DNA from 3 places in the Shewanella sp. Actino-trap-3 genome. Region 3 is predicted to be linked to each of the others. Evidence: predicted binding sites of a transcription regulator. Region 3 holds the regulator's gene; each other region holds the start of a gene.
What was found. Region 3 encodes sigma-54, which starts transcription at its own class of promoters, with help from an activator protein. Its sites were predicted from a motif close to GTTGGCACGNNNNTNGNNT; they were not measured.

Region 1 (6,602 bases), 660 kb from region 3:
ACACCATAATCCCCCCCATATCCCCGCGGGTGGACGTTGAATAAGCTGAACTTTCACTGAATCTTCGCTGCTATCGACTAAAACCAGCATAAAAGCAGATTTTTCTGGAGTGATTTTTTTAGGTTTTTTACCTGGATATTGACTTTGAAGACCGCTTTGTTGAGCCACACAATCAATTGCCACAGGGCAAGCTGCGCAATTGGGTTTACTGCGGGTGCAAACACTTGAACCAATATCCATCATTGCTTGGTTAAACTTTTCAACATCTTTGACTGGCGTTAATGTGTCGGTTAATTGCCATAATTGCTGCTCAACGTTTTTTTGTCCAGGCCAGCCTTCAATAGCACCATGTCTGGCCAATACCCGTTTTACATTACCATCTAAAATAGGGTGGTGTTGCCCGAGCGATAAGGATAATACCGCGCCAGCAGTCGATTTACCTATTCCAGATAAAGCCACTACATCATCAAACTGAGTAGGGAACTCGCCGTTAAAAGCATCGCGAATATGCTGAGCTGCTTTATGTAAATTACGTGCTCTGGCGTAATAGCCCAAGCCCGTCCACAAATGCAGCACCTCATCTTGATGAGCATTAGCAAGATCTATAATGCTAGGGAAACGCGCAATAAATTTTTGGAAATAGGGAATCACAGTTGCGACTTGAGTTTGCTGGAGCATGATCTCCGACACCCAAACACGATAAGGCGTTTTATTGATCTGCCAAGGCAGTGATTTACGACCATGTAGGTCATACCAAGCGATGATACGCTCAGAAAATGGAGTCAGATTTTTCATGGGCGCAGTGTAGCCATAGGCATTTTATTACACAAGTAGCCAGGCTATTTTAAATCACTCGTTTACACCAAATTAGCGTAAACATGTGCAATCAGTTTAGGTATAATGGCCCACTGACTTTAAAAATGATCTGTTACAGATAACAATTGCGTAATGTGCAGCTAAAAAGTGGCTACCATGGCATTTAGCCACTAACCCATTTAATCACTCGCTATAACAGCACAAGAAGTACGCAGACAATGAGGCAAAGATGAGCGACGTTACCACAGCTGAATTTAACGAAGACGGTAAATACATTCGTAAAATCAGAAGTTTTGTTTTACGTGAAGGCCGTTTAACCAAAGGCCAATCTCAAGCAATTGAAGCACATTGGCCAGCAATGGGACTTGATTACACTCCACAACCGTTGGATTTAAACCAAGTGTTTGGTCGCGATGCTGATACCGTTCTAGAAATAGGTTTTGGTATGGGTGCATCATTAGTGCAAATGGCAAAAGCAGCCCCAGAACAAAATTTTATTGGCATAGAAGTGCATAAGCCAGGCATTGGTACGTGTCTTTCTGAGGCCGGTGCTGCTGAAGTTACTAACTTACGTGTATATCATCATGATGCAATGGAAGTGCTAGAGCACAGCATTCTTGATGGTTCACTTGCGCGGGTACAATTGTTTTTCCCCGATCCATGGCATAAAAAACGTCATAACAAGCGCCGGATTGTACAAGCTGAGTTTGTACAGCTAGTCCGTCGTAAGCTTAAAATTGGTGGTGTGTTTCACATGGCCACTGATTGGGAAAATTACAGCGAGCATATGTTAGACATAATGAATGCCGCTGAAGGTTATAATAATCAATCAACAACTGGTACAGTTGTCGAACGTCCAGACCACCGTCCGCTTACAAAGTTTGAAGCAAGAGGCCACAGACTTGGTCACGGCGTATGGGATATCATGTTTGAGCGTATCGCTTAATCACTACTACACTTTTTAGCAATCGGAGAATACACCATGGCGCAAAATCGCAGTCGACGTTTACGTAAAAAATTACGAGTTGATGAATTTCAAGAATTAGGTTTCGAAATGAACTGGACATTTAATGAGTCAGTTTCTGAACAAGATATCGATAGTTTGGTTGATCAGTTTATTGCTCAAGTGATTGAACCACGTCAATTAGGTTTCCACGGTGGTGGACACAAGCAATGGGAAGGCATTATGGCTACCCAAACTATCGGTAAATGTACTGATGAAGATATTGCAGCAGTCAATGCATTCTGGAAAGACAAGCCAGTTTCTAACCTTGAAGTCAGTGATTTATATGATATTTGGTGGGGTTAAGCTAAATTGCCAGAGCAATTATTACTTCAAGACGCTGTCGATAAAGTAAGATCGCTATTGGGTAAAGGTAAGGTGGCAGGATATATTCCTGCTCTTGCCTGCGTTGACCCCAACAAAATAGGTATTGCAGTTACCACCATTGACGGTCAAACAATTGGTGCGGGTGATTATCTTGAACCTTTTTCCATTCAAAGTATTTCTAAAGTCTTTAGCCTGACTCAGGCACTTAATTTATATACAGAAGAAGAAATCTGGAGTCGAGTGGGTAAAGAACCTTCTGGGCATTCATTTAACTCGCTTGTACAGGTTGAACTAGAGCGTGGCAAACCGCGAAATCCATTTATTAATGCAGGCGCGTTAGTCATTGCGGACTTGTTGCAAGCACGCTTGGGTGCACCTAAACATCATATGCTTGAGGTGGTGCGTCAGTTGAGCCAAAATACCACATTAGCCTTCGACAAAGTGGTAGCAGATTCTGAGTATCAATTTAGTGCACGTAATGCTTCTATTGCCTATTTAATGAAGTCATTTGGTAATTTCAATGGCGACGTGAATACCGTACTTAAAAGCTATTTTCATTATTGTGCGTTAAGGATGAATTGTGCTGATTTGTCCCGGGCGATGTTCTATTTGGCCAATCGTGGTAAGACACTCGATGGCGATAGCTTAGTCTCACCAGTGCAAACTCGGCAGCTTAATGCATTACTCGCAACGTCTGGATTATACGATGGCGCAGGCGAGTTTGCTTACCGAGTGGGTATGCCGGGTAAAAGTGGCGTAGGCGGCGGTATTATTGCGATTATTCCTGGTGACATGTCTATCTGTGTGTGGTCGCCTGAACTCGACAATAATGGCAATTCATTGGCGGGTACAGCCTTACTTGAGCATTTAAGCCAGCAGTTAGGTCGTTCAATTTTTTAATTCCACATCACTATTTTTAATTTCACATCACTATTCGTAAAATAGACTACTTTTTGGTTTATTTTACGAAGAGGGTGATGTTTTTTGTTCATTTAGTAGATGTTAAATTTGAAAGTTTATAAAAATAACATATAAATCAAGCAACTATACTTGTTGGCATGACTAGTGCTTTATTGTGCTATAACTAATTATATTGAATAGATTTTATCGATATTCGTTTAACAAAAGGATTTTTATCATGACCAAACAGAAGTTAATTTGTGGTTTAGCGTTAACCAGCATGTTATTCACTGCAGGGGCATTGACTCCAGCCATGGCAAAAATGTCAATTAATGATGAAAAGTGTAACGTGACATTAAACTATGACGTGACCGTTGAACCGAAAAGTTTACAGATCAGTGATAATGGCAGCGAGAAATATCGCGTTCAACTGGGTCAATTGTATGTCGACGGTAAAGAAGTCGCATTAAATGACAAGCAACGGCTGTTATTAACTCAATATTCTGATGAGCTATCTCGCCAAGTTCCTGAAGTGATTGATTTAGTCACCGACGTTGTGTCGATGGCATCTCAGGCTGTCAATATGGCGCTAACACCAATATTTGGCGATGCCACAGGCGTTCAGATTGATAAGATGATGACAGGTATTCAACAACGCATTGATACTATGGCTTATCAACAAGGTGATAAATTTTATTTAGGCTCAACTGAATCTTCAATGGAACATGCCTTTAATGAAGAGTTTGAGCAAGAAATAGAGCAAATGGTAACGAACTCAATGGGCTCATTAATGATGACATTAGGTAGCCAGATCATGTCTTCTGAAGGTGGTTCGTTTGAAGAGAAAATGAATACTTTTTCACAAAAAATGGACAACGTCGGTAAAGACATCGAGCAACAACTTGAGTCGCAATCTCAAGGTCTGGAGCAACGCGCGACTGAGGTTTGTGATAATTTTGAAGGATTATTAGTGTTAGAAAGTCGAGTGCGTAAAGCCATCCCAGAACTTGCACCTTACACCTTAGCTACGCTAGGCGATATAAAAGAGTAACCTTGTTCAAGCTGTCTTCCCGGACACCTGACCTTCCCCTGTGCTTTTTTAAAGACACAGGGGCTTTTTTTTTCCGCCTATTTTAGCTATTTTGCCGCTATAGCTAGTGTTGCTTTGTTCTGATAAAAAAATTGTCAATTATAAATATACAGCTCGACAGGCTTTTTTTGTTATACTAATAAAAACTATAACAAAATTGCACTCTATTTTTGGATGTGGTTATATTTCGGAGTAGTCATTTGTTTGTGTTGATTTACAGTATTGGTTTGTTTCGATGCTCATTGAGCATCAACACTCTTAATAACTGAATGTTGATATTGTGCTTAGCAAGGTTTAGTTACCAGCAATGGCAAACAGACATCTGAAATTTTTATTAATGTCGTAACCAGCTTAAGGCGACTTTCATGTTAGAACTGTTAGAACCTATCGCAATTTTTACTCATGTTGCACGTGCAGGAAGTTTTAGTGCTGCAGCCAGACGTCTTGGCATTTCTAAATCTAAAGTGAGCACTCAAGTTGCAGATCTTGAACATAAACTTGGCGTTCAACTTATTCAGCGTACAACACGCAGTTTAAGTCTTACCGAAGCCGGCAATCTATTGTATCTTCAAGGCGAAGAACTACTTCGAGATGCAGAACAGGCAGTATCAAGTGTTCACAACTTAAATGATGCCACTCGTGGTGTATTGAAAGTCGGGATTTCGCAATCATTTGGTACTATGCATATTATTCCTGCTTTACCAGAATTTATGGCGAGACACCCAGATCTTGAACTACAAATCAGCTTGCTTGACCACAAAGTTGACGTTGTCAGCGAAGGTTTAGATCTGTTGTTAACCATGTCTGAGCAATTACCGCTGGGTATGGTGGCAAGGCCGTTGATGAAATGTCAGTTTTTGTTAGTCGCATCACCAGGTTATGTTGCCCAGCACGGAAACATTAGCCGGCCTGAACAATTGGTTGAACACAATTGCTTGGTGTATCAAGGCGAGTGGCATGAGCACAGTATGTGGCAATTTAAAAAGGGCGATGATTATTGCGAAATTGGCGTATCAGGCAATTTCCGTGTTGATAATGCGCCGGCATTAAAATCGGCGGCAGTGAGTGGTTTAGGTATTGTTTACTTAGCCAGTTATTTGCTGGAAGATGAAATTGCTGAAGGGACATTGGTTCCTTTGTTACCTGATTGGCAGTTGACCCATAATCTTCCATTACAAGCGGTGTATCCGCGTCGTAAACACCTGGCTCCAAAGGTGAGTGCGTTTATTGATTTTATTAAAACGCACATTAGTAGCCCACCTTATTGGGACGCTAAGTTTGAAAATTTGTACAAACAGCGTAAATAGCCTCAACTCTGGATAATAAACGGTTATCAAACAGCCCTGTGTTGTGCTAGCTGCATTGTATCGACTTTACATAGGCTGGAATGGCACATAGTTATTGAGGCAGCGCTTAACGCGGCTCTTAACATAGCGATTAATACGTCAATCCGCCTTGTTAGCAAAACACATGGCAAGTTTTATACTACGGACTTAAAAGACATCCGTTTCTAACCATTTACTCCCATCTCTTATCAAGAGTTGATGTTAACTAACCTCAACTCTGGATAATAAACGGTTATCAAACAGCCCAGTGTTGCGCTACCCGCCTTGTATCGACTTACAATAGGCCAGCTATTAATATAGTTATTGAGGCAGCGCTTAATGCGGCTCTTAACATAGCGATTAATACGTCAATCCGCCTTGTTAGCAAAACACATGGCAAGTTTGATACTGCAAACTTAAAATACATCCGTTGTTAACCATATATTCCCACTCCTGTTTAGAGTCGATGCTAGGTAAAAGCGGAAACACTGTTTCCTTTTTAAAACAAAGCCAAAAATTATCTTGCAGTTTAATATTAAAGTTATATTTATCAGTTTATTAAGCTTTTAATTTATTAGTTATTCATTAGGTAGCTAATCAAGGGGGCTGCTAAATACCAGAGTTAAGTTGTTGAAGTCTGTTCTGATATCAATACAATAGTTATTAGTTGATTCGAAATGATTTGAAGCATGCGTTTTCTGAGAAATGACCCCTTTTCAGTTAAGCGTACAAATCGGCAAGGTAGCAAATTTTGAATCAGTACTGGCAGTGGTTTTGAACTAATATAATGCCAGTCTTGAAACCATCATCCTAGTTTATTTGGTTACCCCAGACGTTGAGCTGGGGTTATTTTTTTGTGGCATTATGAAAGTAAAACCATAACCATAATCCAAGCTTGGTGCTTTACTTTATCCAGTACCAATAACCAACGCTAAATTACTGCGACTGAACCTGTTTAATCCACTTATTTACCTGCTCTGCAAGAATGTCTAATGGCAATGGCCCATTTTTCAAGATGGAGGTGTGAAATTCACGAAGATCAAACTTGGCGCCTAATTCTTTTTTGGCATGTTCACGTAGCTGAAGTATGTTAATCATTCCCACTTTATACGCGGTTGCTTGTGATGGCATAACAATATGG
Region 2 (6,602 bases), 190 kb from region 3:
CGCGAATGCACCGACATTACATTTAAATGATATTCATCGTGTTGGATTTTTAGTCGCACAAAAACAACAAGGTCCATTTGCAATTGAGTTACACTCTATGCAGTTTGACCGATAAATATTGAGAAAAGAAAGGAATTCATTGAATTTACCCATGCAAATAAAAGGCATTATTTTTGACTTAGACGGCACCTTAGTTGAGTCTAGCTTAGACTTCGGCTTAATTCGCCAGCAAATTGGTTGCCCTGATGGCATAGACTTACTTAACTATGTCGACGACTTAAGCTGTAAAGTCTCTCAAGCCGATGCAAAGCAGATTATTCTGGATCATGAATACCAAGATGCGTTGAGTGCCAAGCCCATCAAAGGAATGACCGAGCTGATTAATGCCATTGAAGCGGCAAAATTACCCATCGCCATCGTAACGCGTAACAGTCTTGCCGCAAGCGCATTAAAGGTAAAACAGAATAATATTGCTATCGACCACGTGCTAACCCGCGAAGATTACCCAGCAAAACCGGCACCCGATGCTCTACTGGCGATTGCTGCTCAATGGCAAATAGCCCCTCAAGATATTATCTATGTGGGGGATTACCTATACGACATTCAAGCGGCTAATAATGCTGGCATGATCGCCTGTTTTATTAATCATGGGATTGACAGTACTTATCAACATTTGGCCGATATTATTATCAATGATCTAAGCCAATTGCAGCAGTTATTAGTTAGTCACTCTCACAGTGACTAACACCAGTACTGATCAGGTACGCCATGAGTTACTGTATGAGTCATAACATGAGTGTTAATACGGGCAACGAAATACTGTGAACATGAGAACGAATATGAACCTAATTCATCCTAAAAAATTACTTAATAGTAAGTGGACCAAGGTTAACGTGGTTCAAAAGCTGAAGCATTTTACTGTCGCTAAAGTCGAGTATGACGAACAACAAAACGTGGTTGAATGTCTTATCCGTGCAGAAATGAATGCACAAGAGTTTGTCATTGACTGGCGCGATCTTAAAGACCCACAGCTTTGGACCCTCGGCTGGCAATAATCTACTGTAAACAATCGTGTTAACCTTCGCCGTTGATAAAGTAATAAAGTGACTCAGGCCGATAACCTTGAGTCACTTTTTTATACCCGTTTTGCATAATCCTATGCCATTAGCTGGCGGGTTGATTACTTTATTATAACGGGGTAATAAACAAATAGGACGAGGATCCGTTTAACGTTACGTTAATATCGCCAGACGCGTAATAATGCCCGGCTAAGGTAAGTAAATAACACTAGAAACAACTAAATCTAAACACCAAATCGAGTTGCTTCAAAGCGATTTAATAGCCGATGTACCAAATAACACAGTAATAATGTCGCGACTATCGCAACCAAAATGCTACTCACACGGTATAAAGCACTAAAAATCAGATCATTTTGGGGGGTTAAGTACTGACCAAACAAAATACCTAAGGTCGTCATAGCGCCAAACCCTACTCCTGAACCACTCGCCTCTCTCACATGCACTTGGCTAAATAACATAAGGCCTATCCACAATAGTGGTATAACAAAAGTAAGTAACCCAGACCAATCATAAAGTAATCCTTGCACCAGCAACCCAAATGTTACCCCAAACAAGGTGCCGATAGCCCGTTTTCGGGCGTAACCGAGTGCGCCATTCCAATGCATTGGGAATAACAATAACAAAGTGGTGGCTTGGGCTGACATGGAATCTTGTAAATTAAACACCTGAAATACCAAAAATGATGCGGTGGCAATTGATGCCCCCAGCAAGGCTTCGTGGCGCATACGGTTAGGCGCTTTAACCACGGCTGCCATTGGCGAGCGAGGTTCAACATCGGGCCATAGGGCGGTCATGGCATAAGCAATGATCACCGACGCTGCCGTCGCCCAAAAATTGCTAAAAATAAGATTGTTAATATCCACACTCGGATAACTGGCAAAGTGCAGCATAATACTTAAGCTGATCACCCCATTAGCACCGAATAAAAACAAGCTTCCACGTGACATTGCCGCAAATCGATACAAAAAAAGCCCAAAAACGATGGGCAATATCATCCCTGGGTGAGAACCAAATAAACCACCTAGAATACCGACCTCAATCCCAGCCATGACCGATGATGCCAACAGTTGACGCATCGCATGCGCATTCATCACGGGCACAAGTCCGAGTAATAGCATTGGGGTTACGGTAAAAAACACCCCATAACTTAGGTCGAAAAACTTACAAATCGCAAACCCTAGCGTTGCGCCTGTTGCAATGCGCAAGCATTGACGTAAATCGTTTGTAGTCAAAGGACTATGGCGTAACAACATCTGAAATACCTACGCGTCGGGGAAAATATTCCACAATAAAGAACTCATCCTGATTGATGCGTTTGCTAAAAAAAGCAACCACCAAAGAGAAAGTCAGCCATTGTTATGGATTAGAGAAATACTGATTAAATGTAAGAGGTCATTTAATAAATATAGTGCAGCACACTAATGACCTTAATTTGCACCTTGGCAATAAAGCCAAGCAAACCACTATTGGGCACTAATTGTACAGTGGCACGCGCGCCTGCTGGCAGTAGATTAACGGCTTGCTGGTCAAGCTCAAGGTGTAAACGTAAGCGCTGAGCATTGCGTACCCAACGAGCAGATTCTTGTGGTGCCGCCAAACGACCATTCGCTTCAAACTGTCCGGCGCTGACTCCAGCATCAATTGAACTCACTTGCGCACGATATAAACGTCCAGGTTCGCCATCAAATGCAATAAAAGCACTCGACTCAATATCAATGCCGCGAAGACTTTTTTCCCTAAAATCAGCAATGATATCAACCTTATCCGACACTAATGCTAATAATGGTTGGCCGACAGAAGCAAAACTACCTACCTGCAGCTGTAAATTAGTCACGATACCATTTTGATCGGCTCGAATTTGAGTATATGACAGATTCAACTCAGCTTGCTCTAAGCGATTCTGTGCTTGGCGAACTTTTAAGTTTCCATCACCATAACGACCACGACTGACTTTTAGTTTTGCTAAGCGCGCATTGGAGGCCTGTAAGTTGGCCTCTGCAGTCGTCGCATCACTGCCAGTCTGATCGTTAAGTTGTTGAGACACTCCGTGAGTCAAAAATAAAGAGTCAATTCTCTTCGCCTCACTGCGCTTTTGTTTGGCATTGGATCTATTGGCTTGCACATCTGCTTTGGCCGCTAATAAGGCAGCATCAAGTTCAGCGTTATCTTGTTTTGCTTGTTCCAGTGCTAACTGTGCTTGTTCTTCGGCAAGCTCGTAAGGAACTGAGTCAATCTTAAATAACACATCGCCTTTTTTTACCACTTGATTATTGGCTACGGCAATAGTCGCTATTTTCCCACTGACTTGGGGGGTGACTTTTGTCACTATTCTGGTCGCCATCGCTTGAGGGGTTAAAGGGATAACGGCATCAGCAAACATAAAGTAGCCGAAGACCATAACAAACATCAAAATGGCTATCTTAACGAGGCGGGCAAATTGTTGATCTGGAGTCATGTTATTTCTCACCAAAAGGGTCGGCAGACGGATCAAGTTTAGCCATGGCATTATCACTAATCAGACTGATCACACGTTCAAACTCACTTAATTCTTGACTGCTAATGCCATTGAGTAATTCAGCACGAATTTGCATAATCCGTGTTTCTATTTGTTTAAGAATGTCGATCCCCTGCGGTGTCAAACTCACTATTCGAGCGCGCTTATCGTTTTCGCAACAACGCCTTTTAATATAGCCTTGCGCTTCTAATTGACCCAAGGTACGCATTAACGATGACAGCTCTATTTCTAACGCATCGGCTAGCACTTTTTGACTCACATCGTCACCCAAACGTAATAGTTTCCATAATGCAGTCCAACGAGGATGAGTTAACCCTAGTGGAATTAATTCAACATCTGCGGCTGTGCGCCATAATCGATGCAATCTTCCTAGTTGCTCCGCAAGATGCAGCTCTTTTAGTCGTTCTAATTCGTTATACATATTAACTTGCCATTTAGTTAGCTTGCTAAGCATTATAACTAGTTAGCATGCTAAGTAAATAGCTCAGTTGCTTACTTGAAGTAAAAAAAGCTTAATAAATTAACTAAACACTTGATATATAAACTTTAAAATATTAATTAACTGAATATTAGTCTGACCTAAAATGCCTATCATCGGCTTTATCTATTCATACTCGACATGTTCAACCCATTCTCCCTTTGTAATAAAACAAGGTGACCATGATCACATTTAATAATTGTAAATATGACAACAGTGTCATATTTACAACTATTAAACAATGTCTAAATGACAATTTAATCCAATTGGGATTAAATTAATATTTATATATATCAATACTTTAATTAACTAAAAGTAGTTGGCACGACTTATGCTAATACATGCTATCTGTATCAAAATGACTTTGCGCTAAGAGGATTTATGAGCAAAAACAAACTCACCGGCATTGCACTGCTAATCGTGCTCGTTGCTTCCTTCACTGTATTACTCAGTTTAGGCAGTGGCATATATCGAGAAAAACCCCCTATTCCAACGGCTTTTACTGACACCAGTGGCCAACCCATATTTACCAAAGATGATATTGAACAAGGTCAACTTGTGTGGCGTTCTATGGGCGGTCATCAATTGGGATCGATCTGGGGACATGGGTCGTATGTAGCACCAGATTGGACTGCTGATTGGTTACACCGTGAAGCACAAGCTTGGTTATCAATCACCGCAATTGATCGTTATAATCGCGATTTTGCTGAACTTGATTCTGAGCAGCAGGCAGGTTTAGAACAAGGCCTCAGAAATGATATTCGTCATAATACTGTCATTGAAGGCGCTGATGGCAATACATATGTCGCATTATCAAATGTGCGTATTGCTGCGATAAATGAAGTCAGTCAACACTATTTATCACTCTTTGGTGACGACCCAGCCCTATCATCATTACGCGAACAATACGCCATGAAAGAAGGGACAATCACTGATGCCGAGCATCGTGAATTATTAAACGGTTTTCTCTTTTGGGGAGCATGGGCAGCAGTAACCGAACGTCCTGGCTATGAGTACACTTACACCAATAACTGGCCGTATGATCCCCAAATCGGCAATATACCGACTTCAGATAACATTGTTTGGTCAGTATTAAGTTTGGTGACATTGATCTTAGGTATTGCCATGTTGATTTGGCACCATGCCTGCTGCAAAGAAGAAGCATTACCGGAAGCGGCCAAAGATGATCCATTATTTTTTACCAAACCGACGCCATCACAAAAAGCCGTCGGCAAGTATTTTGTAACCGCTATTGGACTGTTTTTGCTGCAAATATTAGTGGGCGGTATTACCGCGCATTACGCAGTTGAAGGCCAAGAGTTTTATGGTTTCCCATTATCAGAAATACTCCCATACTCGGTCACTCGTACTTGGCATACTCAACTAGCTGTATTTTGGATTGCCACAGCTTGGTTAGGCACAGGGCTGTATATCGCGCCAGCACTATCAGGATACGAGCCTAAGTATCAACGCTTAGGAGTAAACATTCTGTGGGGCGCATTAGTTGTTATCGTACTCGGTTCTATGGCCGGTGAATGGCTTGGCGTACAACAATACTTTGATCTGGACATGAACTACCTATTCGGTCACCAAGGATATGAATACATTGATTTAGGTCGCGTTTGGCAAGTGTTGTTGCTGGCGGGCTTATTAATTTGGTTAGCGTTAGTGACCGCATCAATGCGTCCAGCCTTAAAAGTCAGCAACGACATGCAACCGGTGATTTGGGTGCTATATGCTTCATGTGTCGCGATTGGCTTATTTTATGGTGCTGGCCTGTTTATGGGCAAACACTCAAACCTAGCGATTGCAGAATACTGGCGTTGGTGGGTGGTGCACTTGTGGGTTGAAGGCTTCTTTGAAACATTTGCCACCTCTGTCATTGCGCTTATGTTAGTTCGCTTAGGTCTTATCCGTGCCCGCAGCGCCAATGGTGCAGTATTGTTCTCAACGGTAGTGTTTTTAACCGGCGGCTTAATCGGTACTTTACATCACTTATACTTTACCGGTACCCAAACTTCCGTCATTGCATGGGGAGCCATTTTCTCTGCGCTTGAAGTTGTGCCGCTAGCGTTAATTGGTTTTGAAGCCATGGAAACCTATCGCTTACGTAAAGCAAGTCCTTGGATGGAGCGTTATCACTGGGCGATTATGTTCTTTGTGGCCACTTCATTTTGGAACTTGATTGGCGCTGGGGTATTAGGTTTCTTAATCAATCCGCCTATTTCGTTGTACTTTATTCAAGGCTTAAACACCACTGCAACTCATGCTCACGCTGCGTTTATGGGAGTGTATGGCATGCTAGGCATTGGGCTAATGCTATTCTGTCTTCGTGGATTAACCGGCAATATGCAATGGAACCACAAATACCTTAAAGGGGCATTCTGGACCTTAAATATTGGTTTAGCGGCAATGGTATTTATGTCGCTACTGCCTGTGGGTATCGTGCAATTTTTTGCGGTTATTGACCACGGCTACTGGTATGCCCGTTCACCAGCGGTGATCCATAGCGACTTGGTTGAAAACCTAG
Region 3 (6,602 bases):
CGAAAATTATTACTAAAAGTAGACGATGTCATGCATAAAGGCGATGATTTGCCTATCGTCAGTGATGCTATTTGTATTACTGAAGCGCTTTATGAAATATCTAAAAAAGGCCTAGGCATGACGGCGGTAGTCAACCATGAAGCCAAACTAGTGGGTATTTTTACTGATGGTGATTTACGCCGGGTCATCGATGCCGAAGTGAACCTTCGTACCACTTCGATAGCCCTAGTGATGACCAAAAACTGTGTGACCTGCCCTACGGGTATTTTAGCTGCACAAGCGCTACAAATTATGGATGAAAAAAACATCAACGGACTGGTTGTCGTCAATGAAAAACACCAACCGATCGGGGCATTAAACATGCTCGATATGGTTAAAGCTGGAGTCATTTAATCATGTCAGAATCAACCTCGTGTCACCAAGGATTTTACGGCCCTATCAGTAATGATATTTGGCAGCGAGCTCAGAAAATTAAACTGTTAATCTGTGATGTCGATGGGGTCTTTTCAGATGGACGTATTTATCTCAGTAATGCTGGCGAAGAACTCAAAGCCTTTCATACTCGCGATGGCTACGGTATACGCTCAGTTCTCACTAGCGATATTCATGTTGCCGTCATTACAGGTCGTCAATCAAAAATTGTCGAAACCCGAATGACCGGATTAGGAATTAAACATATTTATCAAGGCATTGATAATAAATTTGAACCTTTTGAGCAACTTATGTCGCTGTATAATGTAAGCGCCGAACAAGTAGCCTACATTGGCGATGACATGGTTGATCTGCCCGTAATGAAAGCCGTAGGTCTCTCCGTTTGTGTCGGCGATGGTCATCCGTTTGTAAAGCGACATTGTCACATGACAACGACCTTAAACGGCGGACATGGAGCTTTGCGTGAACTGACTGACTTATTGCTCTTAAGCCAAGATAAATTTGCCAGTGCTCATGGAATGAGTATATGAATCGGATCACCCTAAGTATTGTGGCTTTTTTTGGTCTTGCTTTTATGTTGTACTGGCAAGCACAAATAAAACGCAGTGAAATGGACTCGGTGAAAGTACCTGGTATTGAGCGCCCTGACTTTATTGCAGATAACCTACGCACCACGGAATTCAATCAACAAGGTTTTGTCGAAAGTCGAGTCAGCGCCGAGCACATGGAGCATTATGCTTCAAGTGACATCACTCACTTTACCAAACCGATATACCTCATTTACCCTGAAAATGGTAAAGCACAATGGCAACTAAGTGCAGATCGAGGACAATTGAATAAAAACACCAGCAAAGTCATATTAGAAAACAATGTTATTATTGATGCCATTGATATAGAAGAACCCCTGCAGTCATTGAGTACCCAAGCGGTGACGGTAGACTTAACCACTATGATAGGCACCTCACAAGAGATGGTGTATATCAAAGGCAAAGGGTTTATTATTCAAGGCTTAGGCCTACATGCTGACTTGAATTCGCAACAATTATCGCTACTGAGCCAGGTAGAAGGAACATATGAGCCACATTAATCGTCTCCACACTCGCGCCAATGTTATTTTATTGAGCAGCATGCTTTGCCTGTTGAGTTTGCCTGCTACGGCGAAACAAGGTGATCTGAAACAAGAATTAAAAATTGTTGCGGTTAGCCAATTTGCTGACATAAAAAATAACCAAATCATTTTTAATGGTCCGGTTAAGATTGTCCAAGGCAGTATTAATATCAATGCTGATGAATTACGGGCGTTTACCCCCGAAAACAGCACCAGTAAGAAACTTATCGCCACTGGCAAACCCGCGACGTTTTCACAAGAATTAGATGACGGTCAAATTGGTACTGCCAGTGCCGACGAAATATCCTATGACCTTGCGACTACCACGCTAACATTGACAGGTAATGCCAAACTTAATCAATCGGGTAGCCAAGTGACCGGTAATCGAATTAAGTACAACATCAATGCGCAAGAGCTTATTGCTGAAAGTTCGGGCACAGGGCAAGATCGGGTTATCACCATTATTCAACCTGAGAATTTCCAAGACGAGTCTGCGCCAAAGCAAAAACTCCCTGAAATCCCAGTTAAAAAGCAGATCAAACCATGACCCAAATAACCTTAACCGCTGAAAATCTGGCTAAAAGCTATAAAGATCGTCAAGTTGTTAAAGATGTCAGTTTAACGGTTAAAACAGGCCAAATTGTTGGGCTTTTAGGCCCCAATGGTGCAGGTAAAACAACCACCTTTTATATGGTTGTCGGCCTAGTGAAAAGTGATAAGGGTCGAATTTTAATTGATGATGACGATCTCACTGACGATCCTATGCATCTGCGAGCTCGCAAAGGCATTGGTTACTTACCACAAGAAGCCAGTATTTTCCGTAAACTCACAGTGTATGACAACATTATGGCCGTGTTGCAAACGCGCAAAGAACTCAGTACAGACCAACGTATTGAACAGCTTGAGCATCTATTAGAAGAGTTCCATATTACCCATATTCGAGACAGCCTAGGCATGTCGTTATCGGGTGGTGAACGTCGTCGTGTTGAAATTGCGCGCGCTTTAGCCGCCAATCCAAAATTTATTTTACTCGATGAGCCCTTTGCTGGTGTTGATCCGATTTCTGTCATCGACATAAAAAAAATCATTCAACAACTTAAAAGCCGAGGTCTAGGAGTATTAATTACCGACCATAACGTACGTGAAACGTTAGATGTCTGTGAGCGAGCTTATATCGTCAGCCAAGGTAATTTAATTGCCGAAGGCACACCTGATGAGGTATTGAGCAATCAACAAGTTCGGGCGGTGTACTTAGGTGAACAATTCAAGCTATAGTTACTTTACGGGCCTTTAGTCTATCTAACTCATTTGATTGAACGATATCTAAACAGCGTTAAACATCATTGATGTACGTGACAATCCATTACAGTTTTATAAATTGTCACTTTTATGGAAATCATCTAGGGATAAGCGGTAAATGAAAGCGTCACTCCAACTTAAAATGGGTCAACACTTAACCATGACCCCACAATTGCAGCAAGCCATTCGCTTACTGCAATTATCGTCATTGGAGCTACAGCAAGAAATCCAACAAGCATTGGATTCAAATCCATTACTTGAAATAGAAGATGAGTTTTCTGAAGCAAAAGACCCCGTAAAAGAAAATCGCGACCAAGCTGATACAGACTTCAGTGACAACAGCATTGTCAATATTGAAAAAGACACCTCAACAGTCGACACAGCAGAATCTATGACCAAAGAAACCATGGATGATTTAGCCATGGATACTACATGGGATGAAGTGTACACCGCCTCGCCGATGTCAGGTTCAGGTAGTGCTAGCATGCGCGATGATGACATGCCGTTTCAAGGTGAAACCACCGAAGGTCTGTATGAACATTTAGAATGGCAGAAAAATCTCACTCCATTTTCAGAGACCGATCTTGCCATTGCCACAGCGATCATCGACGCCGTGGATGAACGCGGTTATTTAACCCAAAGTACCGACGATATTCTCGAAGCCATGGGTGACGAAAATGTTGAGTTAGATGAAGTTGAAGCTGTATTAAAACGAATTCAACACTTTGATCCCGTTGGTGTTGCTGCACGTGATTTAAGTGAATGTTTATTGATCCAATTAGCGCAATTCTCTAACACCACACCCTATATCGATAATGCCCGTTTGCTAATTAAAGACTATTTAACCTTAATTGCTGGGCGTGATTTTAGATTATTGATGCGCAAAACTAAGCTAAAAGAAAATGAGTTACGTGACGCCATCACCCTAATCCAATCACTCAATCCTCGTCCAGGCTTATTGATCACCGCCACCGAAGACGAATTCGTTATTCCCGATGTCACGGTACTAAAGAAAAATGGCCGTTGGGTTGTAGAGTTAAACCCAGACAATATGCCCAAAATTGGCGTTAATCAGCAATACGCTGCCATGGCTAGAAGCAGTAAAAATCAGTCTGACAGTCAATTTATTCGAGGCCATTTGCAAGAGGCTAAATGGTTTATTAAAAGTATCGAAAGCCGCAATGATACTCTACTCAAAGTGGCAAATTGCATTGTGCAATTTCAGCAAGGCTTCTTTGAATACGGTGAAGAAGCCATGAAACCTATGGTGCTAAATGATATCGCTGAAGCAGTAGAAATGCATGAATCGACAATTTCACGAGTCACCACACAAAAATATATGCACACCCCACGTGGACTATTTGAACTAAAGTACTTCTTCTCTAGCCATGTCAGCACTGACGATGGCGGGGAATGCTCATCAACAGCAATTCGTGCTTTTATCAAAAAGCTGGTTGCCGCAGAAAACCAGAAAAAACCATTGAGTGACAGTAAAATGGCTCAACTTCTGGCAGAACAAGGCATAAACGTTGCTCGTCGTACGATTGCAAAATACCGAGAAGCAATGCTAATCCCGCCCTCAAACCAACGTAAGAGTTTATAACCTACAAGGTTGTGGAGGATTTTCTATGGATATAAATCTGACTGGACGTCATGTCGAAATAACAGAATCTTTACGTGAGTATGTTAATGGTAAATTTTCAAAGCTTGAACGACACTTCGATCAGATCCATAATGTACACGTTGTACTCCATGTAGAAAAATTACAACAAAAAGCAGAAGCCAAAATCCACGTTAATGGCGCAGAGATTTTTGCTATGTCAGAAAATACTGATATGTATGCTGCAATAGACGCCCTGATCGATAAACTCGACCGTCAGGTAATTAAACACAAAGAGAAGTATACAAAACACTAACGATGGAACTTTGTACCATTCTGCAGCCGGAATGCACTACCTGTGCCACACCGGGCAGTAAGAAAAAAGTACTGGAACTCATCAGCAATTTAGTCGCTGCCCAGTATCCAACCCTGTCTTCGCAAGAGGTTTTTGAAAGCCTATTAGCGAGAGAAAAAATGGGTAGCACAGGTATAGGAAATGGCATTGCGATACCTCATGGTCGATTAACGACCATCGATCACCCCATCGCGATATTTGTTAAATGTGAAGAAGCCATTGCCTTTGATGCAATTGATAAGCAGCCCGTGGATATTTTATTTGCTTTGTTAGTACCTGCAGACCAGTGCCAACAACATTTAGGCACGTTATCGAGTATGGCTAAAAAGCTCAGCGATAAGCAAATATTGAAACAGCTTCGCAAAAGCCACAACGCAACAGAACTTTATCGGGTTATAACTGCATGAAACTTGTCATAGTATCGGGACGTTCAGGTTCAGGGAAATCCGTTGCCTTAAGAGTATTAGAAGACCTAGGATATTATTGTGTCGATAATTTGCCTCTACCCCTCATTGGCACATTACTCGCTCAGCTCAAGGGCAGTAATGATTTAGTTGCGATTAGTGTTGATGTCCGCAACATTGCTGAACAAGGCAAAGTGCTTCAAGACCAATTAGCCCTACTTGAACATGACACTGAAATTATCAGCTTCTTTCTAAATTCCAATGATAAAGTGTTACTTAAACGCTACAGCGAAACACGCCGATTGCACCCGTTATCTAAAAATCATATTTCACTGCAAGAAGCGATCAAATTAGAAGGCCGTTTACTTGAGCCTACCGCAAAAATTGTTGACCATTACATTGACACTTCGGCGCTAAATATCTACGAGTTAAGCGACCAAGTTAGGCAAATACTATTAGGCAGTGTCGATAAAGAATTAGTGATTAACTTTGAGTCTTTTGGCTTTAAGCACGGCATGCCGACTGAAGCGGATTTTATGTTTGATGTACGTTTTTTGCCCAATCCACACTGGGAAATAGAATTGCGCCCAATGACAGGATTAGACGAACCCGTACAAGAATTTTTAGGGCGTCAGCCATTGGTCAACAAGTTCATTTGGCAAATTGAAAACCTATTTGAAACCTGGATGCCACATCTAGAACGTAACAATCGCAGTTACCTGACTATCGCGATTGGTTGTACGGGTGGCCAGCATCGGTCGGTATATATTGCAGACCAATTAGCAAAACGATTTAGGCAAGGCAGTAAACACACTGTTAATGCTCGCCACAGAGAATTAAGTATAAGTGAACTAACCGCTAAGTGAGCATAGGATTGCATGAATGATCAAACTTGAACGCCAAGTTACCATTTCCAACAAATTAGGATTACATGCCCGTGCAGCAACAAAACTCGCGGTATTAGCCGCCGATTTTGACGCGAACATCACCTTAACTCAGGGCGAAAAAAACGCCAGTGCCGCAAGTGTGCTCGGGTTATTAATGCTTGAAAGTGGAATAGGGAAAATGATCACCGTGACCGCAAAGGGCCCAGATGCCGAAGTAGCATTAAATGCAGTGTGTGATCTGATTAATGCTAAATTTGATGAATCTTGTTAAATTAGTGAAGAGTACGATTCGCGAGTCACTCACTTTTTAATCCACTATTATTCTTATTACACGTGGCCTAACCAAACTGTCACGACATTGATGCTCAACGGTAGACATCAGTCCCTCGATAATATTAGCCCTTAAGTTTATCTCACGCAGTTGATACCCATCTGATTAAGTATCAGTTCACTCTGCGGGAGTTTAGCGTTTAACATAATACATATATCGCCGCTTTCAGCAACGGATCCAGTTTGA

Region 1: CXF80_RS19805 (YggN family protein) is a predicted target of sigma-54. The motif match lies at 3,199-3,217, and genes of this name have one in related genera.
Region 2: CXF80_RS17585 (nitric-oxide reductase large subunit) is a predicted target of sigma-54. The motif match lies at 4,391-4,409, and genes of this name have one in related genera.

The regions. Positions count from the first base shown of each region.
Region 1 covers NZ_PJCE01000001.1:4,509,395-4,515,996, forward strand. The annotation lists gene mutY (A/G-specific adenine glycosylase) at 1-795, opposite strand, end outside; gene trmB (tRNA (guanosine(46)-N7)-methyltransferase TrmB) at 1,046-1,762, shown strand; gene CXF80_RS19795 (YggL family protein) at 1,799-2,125, shown strand; gene glsB (glutaminase B) at 2,132-3,046, shown strand; gene CXF80_RS19805 (YggN family protein) at 3,285-4,097, shown strand; gene CXF80_RS19810 (LysR family transcriptional regulator) at 4,502-5,443, shown strand; gene CXF80_RS19815 (DUF885 domain-containing protein) at 6,398-6,602, opposite strand, start outside.
Region 2 covers NZ_PJCE01000001.1:4,041,715-4,048,316, reverse strand. The annotation lists gene CXF80_RS17615 (CIA30 family protein) at 1-115, shown strand, start outside; gene CXF80_RS17610 (HAD family hydrolase) at 140-745, shown strand; gene CXF80_RS17605 (TIGR02450 family Trp-rich protein) at 840-1,055, shown strand; gene CXF80_RS17600 (DUF2955 domain-containing protein) at 1,304-2,332, opposite strand; gene CXF80_RS17595 (HlyD family secretion protein) at 2,476-3,534, opposite strand; gene slyA (transcriptional regulator SlyA) at 3,536-4,015, opposite strand; gene CXF80_RS17585 (nitric-oxide reductase large subunit) at 4,454-6,602, shown strand, end outside.
Region 3 covers NZ_PJCE01000001.1:3,853,544-3,860,145, reverse strand. The annotation lists gene CXF80_RS20320 (KpsF/GutQ family sugar-phosphate isomerase) at 1-393, shown strand, start outside; gene kdsC (3-deoxy-manno-octulosonate-8-phosphatase KdsC) at 396-962, shown strand; gene lptC (LPS export ABC transporter periplasmic protein LptC) at 959-1,519, shown strand; gene lptA (lipopolysaccharide transport periplasmic protein LptA) at 1,506-2,087, shown strand; gene lptB (LPS export ABC transporter ATP-binding protein) at 2,084-2,815, shown strand; gene CXF80_RS16630 (RNA polymerase factor sigma-54) at 2,958-4,442, shown strand; gene hpf (ribosome hibernation promoting factor) at 4,468-4,755, shown strand; gene ptsN (PTS IIA-like nitrogen regulatory protein PtsN) at 4,758-5,201, shown strand; gene rapZ (RNase adapter RapZ) at 5,198-6,064, shown strand; gene CXF80_RS16610 (HPr family phosphocarrier protein) at 6,081-6,356, shown strand.